DNA from 2 places in the Burkholderia sp. 3C genome. Region 2 is predicted to be linked to the other one. Evidence: predicted binding sites of a transcription regulator. Region 2 holds the regulator's gene; the other holds the start of a gene.
What was found. Region 2 encodes FliA, which starts transcription of late flagellar genes. Its sites were predicted from a motif close to CTAAAGTTTNNNNNNNNNNNGCCGNTA; they were not measured.

Region 1 (7,942 bases), on a different contig from region 2:
AATTTCTTTAGAATTAACTCGGTGTCCAAATAGAGTGGGTCCGCTATAAATTCTTTTCGTAAGCATTCGTTTTGATTGAATTCCGGTGCAGTGCCGATTGCGAAAAGCGGGAATAGTGATTAGGCTCCGATGGCCTGGCGAATCGTGAATAGGGAGTAAACATGTCTCAATACGCAAAACTCAAGGCGCAGATCGCTGACCTTCAAGCGCAAGCCGATGACGTTCGCCGTCAGGAAGTGGAGGCCGTGATAGCCGATGTGCAACGCAAGATCGCCGAATATGGCCTGACCGCGCAGGATCTCGGTTTTGCCGAGAAAGCCCGGCGCGGCCGTCCGCCGAAAAAGGCGCCGCTGCCGCCCAAGTATCGGGATCCGAAGTCGGGTGCCAGTTGGAGCGGCCGGGGCAAGCCGCCGAATTGGATCGTCGGTAAAAATCGCGAGCGCTTTCTCGTCGAGTAAGCCGCCGCGTTGTGTTACCGGAAATAAAAAAGCCGCATCGTCGATGCGGCTTTCTTTTTTTGATTCGAATTTCGGGCCGCTCGGCCCGAATGCCGATCAGCTTGCGGCCAGTCGCGTCAAATGCGGTTGACTTGCGGTGGCGCCCAGCTTTTCGTAAATCTCCACGTATTGGCGCGCCATTGTCTTCGAGCTGAAGCGGGTTTCGAAACGTTCGCGAATCGCGGTGCGCGAGAGCATATCGATTTTCTGCAGTGCGCCCACCGCGCTGTGTTCATCCTCGACGATGAAGCCGGTCAGACCGTCTTCGATCACTTCCGGCACCGAGCCGCGGTTGAACGCGATCACCGGCGTGCCGCACGCCATCGATTCGATCATCACCAGGCCGAACGGCTCCGGCCAGTCGATCGGGAACAGCAGCGCCTTGGCGCCCGACAGGAACGCCGGCTTCTGCGCTTCGTTGATCTCGCCGATGAATTCGACATCGGCCGATGCCAGCAGCGGCTCGATCTCGGTCTTGAAGTATTCCTCGTCGACCTTGTCGACCTTGGCCGCGATCTTCAGCGGAAGGCCGCTCTTGGCCGCGATGCGGATGGCGGTATCGACGCGCTTTTCCGGGCAGATACGGCCCAGGAACGCCAGGTATTCGGGCTTGCGGTCGGTGTGCGGCGTGAGCAGCGTGTCGGGCAGGCCGTGATAGACCGTGCCGGCCCAGCCGGCTTGCGGCAGCGGCACGCGCTGCGAGTTCGAGATCGACACCACCGGCGCATTCGGGAACGCGTTGAACACCGGCTGCAGCTCGGGCAGGTCGAGACGGCCGTGCAGCGTGGTCACGTAAGGCACGTCGAGGCGCGAGAGCAGCGGGAACGGCAGATAGTCGAGGTGCAGGTGAAGCACGTCGAAATCCTGGGCGACGCGAGCGATCTGCTCGAGCAGGCGCATGTGCGGCGCCATCGAATCGCGGATCGACGGGTCGAGACGCAACGCGCGCGGCCACGACGCTTCGAGCTTCGCCGACGTGACGGAATCGCCGCTTGCAAACAGCGTGACGTCGTGGCCGAGTTCGACCAGCGCTTCCGTGAGGTAAGACACGACACGTTCGGTGCCGCCGTAAAGTTTCGGCGGGACGGCTTCGTAGAGCGGGGCAACTTGTGCGATGCGCATGAGTGGTTCTCCTGGGCGTAGGGTGGCCGGGCCTGCCGGAAGGTCGCGCCCATGCAGGGCGTCGCCGGCGGCAGACGATGGGGCGGCGCTGACGAAAATCTTTTGACCGCCGGCCGACCGTTCGACTCTATTATCGGGATGGCTCGCGGCGAATCGAGCGAATTTTCAAACGCTTAACCCTTGTTACAGGCTGAAATAGGGAGTTTACCGGGTTGCCGCCACGGGGACCTCGCCGCGATCGGAAGGTTCTTTCCTACCCTTACCTACCGATTGTTACAGCCGTAGAAATAGTTCTATAATTTGCCAAAAAAACTCTGATCGGTCGCCCTATATCCCTTACTGATCAACGGCTTACGCGATTTTTTCATCTCCGGTAATTCTCTGACACTGTCGGAAAAATTCCTACACGGTTTACAGAGAAATCCTGCGTTGTAGATTCGTCTTCGCTGATACCGGCGCAAAATCCGATTGGCCACAATGCCGTAAGAATATAAACGCCGGTTGCCGACCCATGGAGGGCGAGCGATCGAGGCAAACGTTTTCAAAGCAGATGGCCAAGATTTCTTACGGGGGAATCATGAGCGCGACCAGTGAAATGCTCGCCGAGATCAAGGAAGTGAACCTGTCGTACCTGTTGCTGGCGCAGCGTCTGCTGCGTGAGGACAAGGCTATGGGCATGTTCCGCATGGGTATCTCGGAAGATCTCGCGGAAGTCCTCGCGAACCTGACACTCGCACAAACGGTCAAGCTGGCCGCATCGAACCAGATGCTCTGCCGCTTCCGTTTCGACGATCATGCGTTGCTGTCCTCGCTTGCCGACAAGGGCCGAAGCACGGCCGTCGCGCAGGCACACACGGCCATCCTGATGGCCGGCCAGCCCGTCGAAAGCCTCCGATAATTTTTTTCCCAGAACACTGGCAGCCGTGGCCCGGTACGCGTTCGCGCGTCCGGTGAGCGCGAGCGCCGACTCATTCCCGGAAAATCCGGAGGCTAGCAATGGCGACGAAGAGCGTGGTGCTCGAGGTCAAGGAAATCACCTTGGCGATCGAGCTGATCGAGCTGGGTGCACGACTGCAACTGCTCGAGGCCGAGACCAACCTGTCTCGCGACCGGTTGATCAAGCTGTACAAGGAACTGAAGGGCGTCTCCCCGCCGAAGGGCATGCTGCCGTTCTCGACCGACTGGTTCATGACCTGGCAGCCGAATATCCATTCGTCGCTGTTCTATAACATCTACCGTTTCATGCAGGCACACGGCGGCTGCGATTCGATCCAGTCGATCGTCAAGAGCTACCGGCTCTACCTGGAACACGTCGGGCTGTCCGACGACGAAGCGGCGCTGAGCCTCACGCGCGCCTGGACGCTGGTGCGTTTCTTCGATTCGGGGATGCTCCAGATGACGCCTTGCACGCGCTGCGGCGGTCAATTCGTCGCCCATGCCCACGATCCGCAGCACGGCTTCGTGTGCGGCCTGTGCCAGCCGCCGTCGCGCGCCGGCAAGACCCGCAAGGCCGCGGCGAAAGCGGAGACACGCCTGGCCGAGCTGCCGGTGCCGGCCGCCGCCTGAGCGGCTGACCGGGCAGCCGCCCGGTGCGCGCCCGCACGGCCGGTTCGGCACGAAATTCCCGGCGCGAGCCGATCGATCGACACGACCCCATGGCAGGACCGGCGCCGCATCGCGATGGCCGGCGACGGGCGCCTGGTGGCCCGCCGCGCGGCCGTCCGGCTGCCGGCTCGCCGGCCGGCGCCGATATCGGGTTAGCCCCCGCCCGGGACGGTGAAAGTTTTCGCCCCATCTGCCGTAAACCACTTAACGGCGGCCTTCCCGCCGGCCACTCGTGAGGGACAGGCTGTGCTGATTATCGTGGGAACTCTCGTGACGTTGTTGTCCGTGTTCGGCGGCTACGCGCTCGCGGGCGGCCACCTGGGCGCCCTGGTTCAGCCGCTCGAAATCCTGATGATCGTGGGCGCCGGCGTGGGCGCGTTCATCCTCGGCAACGGCGTGAAGATGATCAAGTCGACGCTGCGCGCGTTGCCGAGCCTGTTCAAGGGCTCGAAGTACACCAAAGAGCTGTACATGGAATTGATGGGGCTGCTCTACGTGCTGCTCGCCAAGGCGCGCAAGGAAGGCACGCTGACGCTCGAGGCCGACATCGACGACCCCGAGAAGAGCCCGATCTTCACCCAATACCCGAAGATCCTCGCCGACAAGCACATGGTCGAGTTCCTGACCGACTACCTGCGCCTGATGGTCGGCGGCAACATGAACGCGTTCGAGATCGAAAGCCTGATGGACGAGGAAATCGAGACGCACCACGTGGAAGTGGAAGGCCCCGCGCATGCGCTGAACCGCGTCGGCGACGCGATGCCGGCGTTCGGGATCGTGGCGGCGGTGATGGGCGTGGTGCACACCATGGCCTCGGCCGACAAGCCGCCCGCGGTGCTCGGCGCGATGATCGCGCAGGCGCTGGTCGGCACGTTCCTCGGGATTCTGCTGTCGTACGGCCTGATCGGCCCGCTCGCGAGCCTGGCCGAGCAACGCGCGGCCGAATCCACCAAGCTGTTCCAGTGCATCAAGGTGACGATCCTCGCGAGCCTGAACGGCTATGCGCCGGCGATCGCCGTGGAATTTGGCCGCAAGGTGCTCTTCTCGACCGAACGCCCGTCGTTCGCCGAGCTGGAAGAGCACGTGCGCCGTGTGAAGGCGAAGTAAGCGGAGCGGCCGGGCGATGAGCAAGGGCAAGGATCGAGCGATCGTCGTCAAGCGGGTCGCGCCGGCGAAGAAGGGCCACCACGGTGGCGCCTGGAAGCTCGCCTATGCGGACTTCATGACCGCGATGATGGCGTTCTTCCTGCTGATGTGGCTGCTGTCGGCGGCCACGCCGGTGCAGCTCAAGGGCATCGCCGACTATTTCAATACCCCGCTGAAGGCCGCGATCTTCGGCTCCGGCGATCGCAGCTCGCAGGATTCGAGCATCGTCAACGGCGGTGGCGCGGACATCACGCGCAGCGACTCGGGCACCACGCGCCGCACCGACGGCACCTCGGCGCTGGCCAACCGGCTCGCGCAGAGCGGCCGCGAGGACGAGCACAACACCGAACAGACCGCCGGCGCGCAGGACCGTCTCGAACAGGTGCGCCTGCACGACCTGCAGATCAAGCTGATGGCCGCGATCGAGGCCAACCCCGTGCTGCGCCAGTTCAAGCAGCAGATCCGCATCGATTCGACCATGACGGGCTTGCGCATCGAGATCGTCGATACCCAGAAGCGGCCGATGTTCGCGCTGTCGAGCGACGCCGTCGAACCGTACATGCGCGACATCCTGCGCGAGATCGGCAAGACGCTGAACGACGTGCCGAACCGCATCGTGATGCAGGGCCACACCGACGCCATTCCGTATTCGGGCGGCGAGAAGGGCTACAGCAACTGGGAACTGTCGGCCGACCGCGCGAACGCGTCGCGCCGCGAGCTGGTGTCGGGCGGGATGGACGAGGCGAAGGTGCTGCGCGTGACAGGCCTGGCCTCCACGCAGAACCTCAACAAGGCCGATCCGCTCGATCCGGAAAACCGCCGGATCAGCATCCTGGTGCTGAACCACAAGTCGGAAATGGCGTTGATGCGCGACGACTCGACCGCCACCACGCTGTCGAACGACGCCGCGGGCTCGCAAGCGCTGGCCCAGCAGATCGCGGGCGGTGCCGGCAAGCCGGCCACGGCGGCGCCGGGCACGGCCGTGGCGCCGGTGGCCGGCAAGCCGGCGGTTGCCCCGGCGGCGCCGATCGCGCCGCTGGCCCCGGCGACCGGCAGCGCCCACTAATGTGAACCGGAACCGAACGACATGATCCGCTCCATTCTCGCCATCGACGACTCCGCGACCATGCGCGCGCTGCTCCAGGCGACGCTCGCCGACGCGGGCTACGACGTGCACGTGGCCGCCGACGGCGAGATCGCGCTCGAACTCGCGGCGGCGATCGCCTTCGACCTGGTCGTGACCGATCACCACATGCCGGGCAAGAACGGCCTCGACGTGATTCGCACGCTGCGCGCGCGCGGCACCTACGCGGACACGCCGATCCTGGTGCTGACGACCGAAAGCAGCGACGAATTCAAGTCGTCGGTGCGCGAGGCGGGGGCGACCGGCTGGATCGAAAAGCCGTTGGACCCCGACACCCTGCTGGACCTGGTGGCCGCGTTGGCGGCGCCGAGCCACCCGTAGTCGCGCGAGCGCACCGCGACCGAACCCCATAAGACGCCAACCGACGACACCGACGTGGATCCGGCATGACTCTCGATATCACCCAGTTCTATCAGACGTTTTTCGACGAGGCCGACGAGCTGCTCGCGCAGATGGAGCAGTTGCTGCTCGGTCTCGACGCAGGCTCGCCGGACCCCGAGGATCTGGCCGCGATCTTCCGCGCCGCGCATTCGATCAAGGGGGGCGCGGCCACCTTCGGTTTCGCGGCGCTGACCGACACCACCCACATTCTCGAATCGCTGCTCGACCGCGCGCGTAATCACGAGATCACGCTGACGATGCCGATGATCGACGCGTTCCTCGAAACCAAGGACGTGCTGTCGGATCAGCTGGCCGACTATCGCGCGAGCGCCGAGCCCGATGCGGCGGCCGCCGCGGCGATCTGCGCCAAGCTCGAAACGCTGCAGCGGGAAGCGCTCGGTCAAGCTGCGGCTCCCAAGGCGGCACCGGCCGCCGCCGCACCGGCTGCCGAGGAAGACGAATCCGAAGCCGATCTCGAACTCGCGTTCGCGGCGGCCGCCGCCGAATTCAGCGCGACGTCCGGCAACGGCGCGCCCGATCACGTCATCGCGCAGGCGGTGGAAGCGGCCCATCCGGGCAGCGCCCCGGCCGCCGGTGGCGAGAGCGGCCCGCATCTGCGCATCACGCTGCGCGGCGTCGGCGCCAAGGATCGCGACCTGCTGGTCGAGGAACTCGGCAACCTGGGCCGCATCGTCGGCCGCAGCGAAGCGGGCGACGACGTCACGCTCTGGCTCGACAGCGACGTGCCGTCCGATGACATCGTCGCCGTGCTGTGCTTCGTGATCGACGACAGCCAGATCTCGATCGGCCACGGCACCGCGCCGGGCGACGGCGCCGCGAGTGCGCCGGCCACGCTCGAAGCGGCCCCGGCGCCCGCGCCCGCCGCGCCGGTGGCTGCCGCGCCGGCCGCCGCGCCTGCACCGGCTCCGGCTGCCGCACCCGTTGCCGCTGCGCCGGCGCCGGTCGCCCCCGCGCCGGCCGCAGCCGCACCGGCCGCCGCCCCGGCCGACGGCGACGCCAAGGCCGCGCACGGCGAGGACCGCCGCGCCCGCTCGCACGCGCCGGCGAACGCCGAAGGCAGTTCGATTCGCGTCGGCGTCGAAAAGGTCGACCAGCTGATCAACCTGGTCGGCGAGCTCGTGATCACGCAGGCGATGCTGGCCGAAACGACCAGCGCGTTCGATCCGGCCCTGCACGACCGCCTCTACAACGGCATGGCGCAGCTCGAACGCAACGCGCGCGACCTGCAGGAAGCGGTGATGTCGATCCGCATGATGCCGATGGATTACGTGTTCAGCCGCTTCCCGCGCCTGGTGCGCGACCTGGCCACCAAGCTCGGCAAGGAAGTGGAACTGGTCACGTTCGGCCAGGCCACCGAACTCGACAAGAGCCTGATCGAACGGATCATCGATCCGCTGACCCACCTGGTGCGCAACAGCCTCGACCACGGCATCGAAACGGTCGAGAAGCGCCGCGCGTCGGGCAAGGATGCGGTCGGTCAACTGGTGCTGTCGGCCGCGCATCACGGCGGCAACATCGTGATCGAGGTCAGCGACGACGGCGCCGGCCTGAACCGCGAACGGATTCTCGCCAAGGCGGCCCAGCAGGGCATTCCGGTGGCGGACAACATCAGCGACGACGAAGTCTGGAACCTGATCTTCGCGCCGGGCTTCTCGACCGCCGAGACGATCACCGACGTGTCGGGCCGCGGCGTCGGCATGGACGTGGTCAAGCGCAACATCCAGTCGATGGGCGGCCACGTCGAGATCCAGTCGTTCGCGGGCCGCGGCACCACCACCCGGATCGTGCTGCCGCTCACGCTGGCGATCCTCGACGGCATGTCGGTGAAGGTCGGCAACGAGATCTTCATCCTGCCGCTGAACTTCGTGATGGAGTCGCTGCAACCGGCCGCCGCCGACATCTACACGGTCGGCAACGGCGAACGCGTGGTGCGCGTGCGCGGCGAATACCTGCCGCTGGTCGCGCTGCACGAGGTGTTCTCGGTGGAGGATGCGCGCACCGATCCGACCCAGGGCATCGTCACGAT
Region 2 (7,942 bases):
CGGCTGGGCCGCGCTTGCGGCCGACGCTGCGTGGCGCGCCGCTCCGCGAGGAGCACCGCGCGCCACGCCCTGACCCGGCCCGCAGGCCGGGCTGGCGATCAATAACGGTAGTGGTTCGGCTTGAACGGGCCTTCCTGCGACACGCCGATGTACGACGCCTGCTCCGGCGACAGCACCGTCAGGTTCGCACCGATGCGCTCCAGATGCAGGCGCGCGACCTTCTCGTCCAGATGCTTCGGCAGCACGTACACCTTGTTCTCGTACTGCTCGCCACGCACGAACAGTTCGATCTGCGCGAGCGTCTGGTTGGCGAACGAGTTCGACATCACGAACGACGGGTGGCCGGTCGCGCAGCCGAGGTTGACCAGGCGGCCTTCGGCCAGCAGGATCACGCGCTTGCCGTCCGGGAAGATGATGTGGTCGACCTGCGGCTTGATGTTGTCCCACTGGTACTGGCGGGTCGACGCGATGTCGATTTCGGAATCGAAGTGGCCGATGTTGCAGACGATCGCGTTGTGACGCATCGCCTTCATGTGGTCGTGGCCGATCACGTGGAAGTTGCCGGTGGCCGTCACGAAGATGTCGGCCTTGTCGGCGGCGTATTCCATCGTCACGACGCGGTAGCCTTCCATCGCCGCCTGCAGCGCGCAGATCGGATCGATTTCCGTGACCCACACGGTCGCGCCGAGGCCACGCAGCGATTGCGCGCAGCCCTTGCCCACGTCGCCGTAGCCGGCCACCACCGCGATCTTGCCCGCGATCATCACGTCGGTCGCGCGCTTGATGCCGTCCACCAGCGATTCGCGGCAGCCGTACAGGTTGTCGAACTTCGACTTGGTGACCGAATCGTTGACGTTGAACGCCGGGAACGGCAGGCGGCCGTCCTTTTCCATCTGGTACAGACGGTGCACGCCGGTGGTGGTTTCTTCCGTCACGCCCTTGATATGCGCGAGGCGCGTCGAGTACCACACCGGATCGGCGTCGAGGTGCGCGGCGATCGACTTGTACAGCGCGACTTCTTCCTCGTTGGTCGGCTTGGCGATCACCGAGCGATCCTTCTCGGCCTTCGCGCCGAGGATCAGCAGCAACGTGGCGTCGCCGCCGTCGTCGAGGATCATGTTGGCGAATTCGCCGTTCGGCCATTCGAAGATGCGGTGCGAGAACTCCCAGTATTCGTCGAGCGATTCGCCCTTGAACGCGAACACCGGCACGCCGGCTTCGACGATGGCCGCGGCCGCGTGATCCTGCGTCGAGAAGATGTTGCACGAGGCCCAGCGCACGTCGGCGCCGAGCGCCTTCAGCGTCTCGATCAGCACGCCTGTCTGGATCGTCATGTGCAGCGAACCGGCGATGCGCGCGCCCTTCAGCGGCTGCGATGCCTTGTTTTCCTCGCGGATCTGCATCAGGCCGGGCATTTCGGTCTCGGCGATGTTCAGTTCCTTGCGGCCCCAGGCGGCCAGCGCCAGGTCGGCGACGAGGTAATCGTTGGAAGCTTTCGAATCGATAACGGCGTTCATCACGCCCTCCTTTCTTGATGGATCAAAGATTGGTGACGTGAGCGCCGTTCAAGGAGCGGCTCGCTGGCCGGAGGGTTCGTGGGGACGGACCCGCCGGGCGGTGCGGGCCGCGCGGTGAAGATTTCCGAGCCTGGCGGGCAGGACGCCCGTCGCAACGCTCCTCGGAAACGAGCACGGATTGTAGCAAACAGTCGTGAACAATTCCCACACGCACGGCGCGGGATTCGGCGGCCGAAATCCCGCGATCGATCGCGACGATGGCGGCAGGCGGGCACTCGCCTGCGGGCCTCGTGCGGCGCGCCGTGGCGCACTGCGGCACCCGATACGCGGCGCTCAGTGTTCGGCGCCGACCCAGGCCTGTTCGCGCAGGCGGGCGCGCAGACGCGCCACGGCCTGGCTGTGCAACTGACACACGCGCGATTCGCTGACCTCCAGCACCGCGCCGATTTCGCGCAGATTCAGCCCGCGCTCGTAATACAGCGACATCAGCAATTTCTCGCGCTCGGGCAGGCGATCGATCGCCTCCACCAGCGCGGCGCGCAGGTGATCGTCGAGCAGCGCCGACAGCGGGTCCGAATGGTCCACGCGATAGCGGTCGAGGAACGGCTCGTCGTCGGCGGAGCGGTCGAAATCCTCGTAATAGATCAACTGGCTGCCGTGCAGATCCTGCAGCATCGACTGGTACTCGTCGAGCGGCATCTCCAGGTGCGTGGCGATCTCGGTTTCGTTGGCCGGGCGGCCGAGCTTCTGCTCGACGCGGTGCACGGCCTGCTCCACCTCGCGCGAGGTCTTGCGCAGGCTGCGCGGCAACCAGTCGTTGCTGCGCAGCTCGTCGAGCATCGCACCGCGAATGCGCTGCGTCGCGTAGGTTTCGAACTGCGCGCCCTGATCTTCCTTGTAGCGGCCGGCCGCGTCGAGCAGGCCGATCATGCCGGCCTGGATCAGGTCGTCGAGATCGACGCTGGCCGGCATCTTCGCGACCAGTTGCAGGCCCAGACGACGCACCAGCGGCGCATATTTCGCGAGCACCTCGGCTTGCCCCATCCCGGCCTCGGCCATCGCCGACGTGGACAGTTTTCCTTGAGCGTTGTACATCGGCTCTCTCCTGATAGCCCTTTGGGTCAGGCGGCTTGCGCCGCACCCCGTTCGACGGCCGGCGTAGCGGCGAACGGCCGGCCGGCGACCGGCGCCGAGCGCATCGGCCAGTACAGCAGGTCCGACGCGATCTGCCGGTAGTCGCGCGCGGCGGCGGCCGACGGAAACGCGTCCACCACCGTGTGCACCAGTTCGCGGGCACGCGCGACGAGCGGATCGGCGCTGACGTAGCCGCCTTCTTCCAGCGCGACCGTCAGGTAGCGCCCCGCCACGCCGGCCAGATTCTCGTAGGCGGCGCGCGCATCGGCTTCGCTCTGCACGTGGTTGATCAGCACGCGGAACTGCGCGAGCGCGTGCGCGTAGTGCAGGCGCTTCATGCAGGCATAGGCTTCGGTGATCGCCGCGCCGGCCACCCGCGTGACGATCAGCACGTCGTGCGCGGCGCGCGCGAGCGCCGACAGCGCACCGTTCGCGTCGCGCTGGGCGTCCACCAGCACGATGTCCGCCGCGCCGTCGAGATAGGCGGCCAGGCGCTCGTCGTCGTAGCCGTCGCGCGCCAGATCGGCCGCCACGCACAGCGAGAAGCCGGCCTCGTGACGCACCGTGGTGCCGGTGCGCAACCAGGCGCCGGCCAGCGTCGCGGTGGCGGATTCCACGTCCGAGCGCTCGTCGACCACCAGCACGTCCTTGCCGAGCGCGGCCAGCGCGGCAGCCAGATTGACGACCGCCGAGGTGCAGCCGACGCCCGACGGGCCGCCGGTGACCGCAACGATCCGGGTGGCGCGGCCGGCCAGCAAGCGCCGCAATCCTTCGGCCTGATCGGTAGTGCGCTTATCCAAAGTAGACCTCGTGTTGTCCGGCGCCCGGGCGGCCGGCCAGAGCCGACAGCATGCCGGGCAGTTCGTCTTCGTGCGGCACGAACGGCGAGCCGTCGCGCGGCACGCAGAACGCGCTCTTGAGCAGGAACTTGCGGGTGGCGACGTACAGGTTCTCCGGCACCTTCTGGCCGGTCGACACGTAGTGCACCGGCAGTTGGTAGCGGATCACCGTGTCGAGCACGCTGCCGAGGTTGGTGGCCTCGTCGAGCTTGGTCAGGATGCAGCCGGCGAGATCGGTCTGACCCGCGCCGCGATAGGCCTGCACCACTTCGTTGAGCGTATCGCCGTGGCTGGTCGCCGACATCAGCAGCAGCCGCTGCACGCGCGAATCGGCGCCTTGCAGCATCGCGATCTGGTCGGACACGGTGCGGTCGCGCTGGCTCATGCCGATCGTGTCGATCAGCACGATGTGCTTGTTGCGCAGCTCCGAGAGCGCCAGTTGCAGATCGCCGCCATCCTTCACCGCATGCACCGGCACGCCGAGAATCCGGCCGAAGATGCGCAGTTGTTCGTGGCCGCCGATCCGGTAGCTGTCGGTGGTCAGCAGCGCGACCTTGCTGGCGCCGAAGCGCATCACGCAGCGCGCGGCCAGCTTGGCGGTGGTGGTGGTCTTGCCCACGCCGGTCGGCCCCATCAGCGCGAACACGCCGCCGCGCTCCATCAGCGCATCCTCGCTGTCGAGCACCGGCAGGTTGCCGGCCAGCACCGTTTCGGCCCACTCGCAGGCGCCTTCGAAGCTGCCCGCCGACACGTCGGCCGGCAGGTTGTCGACCAGGGTGCGCACCAGTTGCGCCGAGAAGCCGGCCGAGAACAGGCGCTTGGTCAGCGCGCCATGCAGCGGGCTGCGGCGTTGGCGGTCGCCCCATACGAGGCCGGCGAACTGCTCTTCCATCATGCCGCGCATCGCCGACAGCTCGTTCATCACCGTCTCGTTGACGATCCGCTCGATGCGCGAATTGACTTCGTCGGCGATCGAGGCGGCCGGCGTCTGGGTGCCGCGCACCACGCGCTCGGCGAGCTTGGCGACGGCCGGCGAGATCGCCGGGGCGGACGCAGCGGCCGGGGCGGCCGGGCGTTGCGGCGGCTCCACGCGGGCGGCGACGTTGCGCACGATGTCGCGCGCCCATTCGGGCGTTGCGCTATCGTCGAGCGCCGCATTCAATTCGGCGGCCGTGACCGGTTCGCCGCGTGCGGCCGGGGCCGAGATCGCATCGTGCTGGCGCGTCAGGCGGCGCGCGTGCTCGACGAGCCACGGGGCCGGCGTCGACGGCGCGACGGCCGGGGCCGGTTCGTAGGCGGGTGCGGCGGCGGCCGGGGCGGCGTCGTGCTGGTCGTCGTCGCCCAGGTCGTAGCGCGAGGCAGCCGAGGCCGGTTCCGTGGTGTCGGCGCTCGCGCCGAACATCGACGAGAACACGTCGCCCGAGGCGTACGGATTGGCCGGCATGCGCGGCGCGGCGGGCGCGGCGGCAGCGTTGGCGGCCGGCGCCGGGCGGGCGGCGGGCGGCAGCGCGCGGGCCTGCGCGGGCGCGGCGGCCGGCGATTTCGGCGCCAGCGCGGCCAGCTCGGCGTCCGCGAGCGCGACGATTTCGACCGAACCGTCGTCGAGCGTGCGGTTCGACAGCACGACGGCATCGCCGCCAAGCGCTTCACGCACCAGACGCAGTGCGTCGCGGCTCGTTGCGCCAGTGAATTTGCGGATGTTCAAGCGTTACCCCCGATGACGTTCGTGACTTTGATCGTGCGTGTTTCCGGCACTTCGGCATAGGACAGCACTTTCAGTTGCGGCAGGCTGCGGCGCAGGAAACGCGCGAGCATCGCGCGCAGCGCGTGCTGCACCAGCAGCACGGGCGGCAGCCCCATGTTCTGCTGCCGCAGCATCGCTTCTTGCGTGCCGATCAGCAGCGTGTGCGCGAGACCCGGTTCGAGACCGGGGTTCGCGCCCGTGGCGAGCGCTTGCGACAGCACCCGCTCCAAATTTGCGTCGATACCCATCACCTGCATTTCGCCGGTGCCCGGATACCACTGTTGCGTGATCGCGCGTCCCAGCGCGAGCCGCACCACGGCGGTCAGTTCGTACGGATCGGTGATGCGGCCCGACTGCTCCGACACGGCTTCGATGATGGTGCGCATGTCGCGGATCGGCACACCTTCTTCCAGCAGGTTCTGCAGCACGCGTTGCAGCGTGGTCAGCGAAACCGTCTTCGGCACCAGATCCTCGATCAGCGACGGCGCGTCGCGGCCGGTGCGCTCCAGCAGCGCCTGCACTTCCTGGCGGCCGAGCAGCTCGGCGGCGTGCTGCACCACCAGATGGTTCAGGTGGGTGGCGATCACGGTGCTGGCGTCCACCACGGTATAGCCGTACACCTGCGCCTGTTCGCGCTGCGACACGTCGATCCACACCGCCGGCAGGCCGAACGCCGGGTCGCGCGTCTGCGCGCCGGGCAGCGCGGCCGTGACCTGGCCCGGGTTGATCGCCAGCCACTGGCCCGGAAACGCTTCGCCGGTGCCCACCTCGACGCCCTTCAGCGCGATGCGATAGCCGTTCGGGCGCAGCTCCAGGTTGTCGCGGATATGAATCACCGGCGGCAGAAAACCGATTTCCTGCGCGAACTTCTTGCGGATGCTCTTGATGCGCTTGAGCAGTTCGCCATCGCCGCTGTTGTCGACCAGCGAGATCAGCCGGTAGCCCACTTCGAGGCCCAGTGGATCGATCAGCGTGACGTCTTCCCAGGTGGCTTCGTGGCTGTCGGCCGGCAGCGCGGCGGGCGGCGCGATCTCGGTCACGTCGCCGGAGGCGCGCTTGGCGGCCTCGCGGCGGCTCATCGAGCGCGCCAGCCAGATCAGCCCGCCGCCCAGCAGCAGGAAGGCGAAGTGCGGCATGTTCGGGATCAGGCCCATCACCGCGATGATCACGCCGGTAATGAGCAGCACGCGCGGGTTGGCGAACAACTGGCCGGTGATCTGGGTGCCGATGTCCTCGTCGGTCGCCACGCGCGAGACGATCACGCCGGCCGCGGTCGAGATCACCAGCGACGGGATCTGCGCGACCAGGCCGTCGCCAATCGTCAGCAGCGTGTAGTTCTTGCCCGCGGCGGCAAAGCTCATGTCGTGCTGCACAATGCCGACGATCAGGCCGCCCAGCACGTTGATCACCATGATGATCAGGCCGGCGATCGCGTCGCCGCGCACGAACTTCGAGGCGCCGTCCATCGAGCCGTAGAACTCGGCTTCCTGCGCCACCGCGACCCGGCGCTTGCGGGCCTGGTCCTCGTTGATCAGGCCGGCGTTCAGGTCGGCGTCGATCGCCATCTGCTTGCCGGGCATCGCGTCGAGCGTGAAGCGCGCCGACACTTCGGCGATCCGCCCCGCGCCCTTCGTGATCACCGTGAAGTTGATGATCATCAGGATCACGAACACCACGATGCCGACCGCGAAGTTGCCGCCCACCAGGAAGTGACCGAACGCCTCGATCACCTGGCCGGCCGCGTCGGGGCCGGTGTGACCTTCGAGCAGCACCACGCGCGTGGAGGCGACGTTCAGCGACAGGCGCAGCAGCGTCGAGAACAGCAGCACGCTCGGGAACGCCGCGAAATCGAGCGGCTTCATGGTGTACATGCTGACCAGCAGCACCATCACCGCCAGCGCGATGTTGAACGTGAACAGCAGATCCAGCAGGAACGGCGGCAGCGGCAGGATCATCATGCCGAGGATCATGACGATCAGCACCGGGCCGGCCAGCGCGCGCAGGTTCGCCACGTCGAGGCGGCCGGCGCGCTTGGCGCCCGGAAGCGAGGTCGGCGTGCTCATGCGGCGCCTCCGGTGCGGCCGCCGAGCGCTTCGTCGGCTTCCTCGGCTTCGTCTTCGTCGGCAATCTCGCTGCCCTTGTCGAGTTCGGCCGGCACGTCGAGGCCGGTCGGCTCGGCCGGGAACGCGCCGCCTTCGCTGCGGAAACGCTTGAGCTGGTAGACCCACGCCAGCACTTCGGCCACGGCGCCGTACAGCGGGCCGGGGATCTCGCGTTCGAGATCGACGTTGTGATACAGCGCACGCGCGAGCGGCGGCGCTTCGAGAATCGGCACGCGATGTTCCTCGGCAAGTTCGCGAATGCGGGCGGCGACCAGGTTCACGCCCTTGGCGACCACCTTCGGCGCGCGCATTTCGCCGTCGGCGTAGCGCAGCGCAACCGCGAAGTGGGTCGGGTTGGTGACGACCACGTCGGCCTTCGGCACGTTGGACATCATGCGGCGGCGCGCCATCGCGCGCTGCTGCTGGCGGATGCGGCCCTTCACGTGCGGATCGCCTTCGTTTTCGCGGTGCTCGCGCTTCACTTCTTCCTTCGTCATGCGCAGCTTCTTGTTGTGCTGCCACATCTGGTACGGCACATCGAGGGCCGCCACCACCAGCGTGCCGGCGACCGTCATGCCGCAGCACACGGCGATCAGGTGCATCGCG

Region 1: a site for FliA is predicted at 3,397-3,423, ahead of motA (flagellar motor stator protein MotA). Genes of this name have one in related genera too.

The regions. Positions count from the first base shown of each region.
Region 1 covers NZ_BAAILN010000071.1:6,762-14,703, reverse strand. Annotated here, with positions in the region: gene ACYP33_RS12910 (H-NS histone family protein) at 162-458, shown strand; gene ACYP33_RS12905 (glycosyltransferase family 4 protein) at 555-1,619, opposite strand; gene flhD (flagellar transcriptional regulator FlhD) at 2,197-2,517, shown strand; gene flhC (flagellar transcriptional regulator FlhC) at 2,616-3,185, shown strand; gene motA (flagellar motor stator protein MotA) at 3,471-4,331, shown strand; gene motB (flagellar motor protein MotB) at 4,348-5,436, shown strand; gene ACYP33_RS12880 (response regulator) at 5,458-5,835, shown strand; gene cheA (chemotaxis protein CheA) at 5,901-7,942, shown strand, end outside.
Region 2 covers NZ_BAAILN010000043.1:3,872-11,813, reverse strand. Annotated here, with positions in the region: gene ahcY (adenosylhomocysteinase) at 99-1,517, opposite strand; S-adenosyl-L-homocysteine riboswitch at 1,619-1,686, opposite strand; gene ACYP33_RS06330 (RNA polymerase sigma factor FliA) at 1,851-2,612, opposite strand; gene ACYP33_RS06325 (nucleotide-binding protein) at 2,639-3,451, opposite strand; gene flhF (flagellar biosynthesis protein FlhF) at 3,444-5,195, opposite strand; gene flhA (flagellar biosynthesis protein FlhA) at 5,192-7,297, opposite strand; gene flhB (flagellar biosynthesis protein FlhB) at 7,294-7,942, opposite strand, start outside.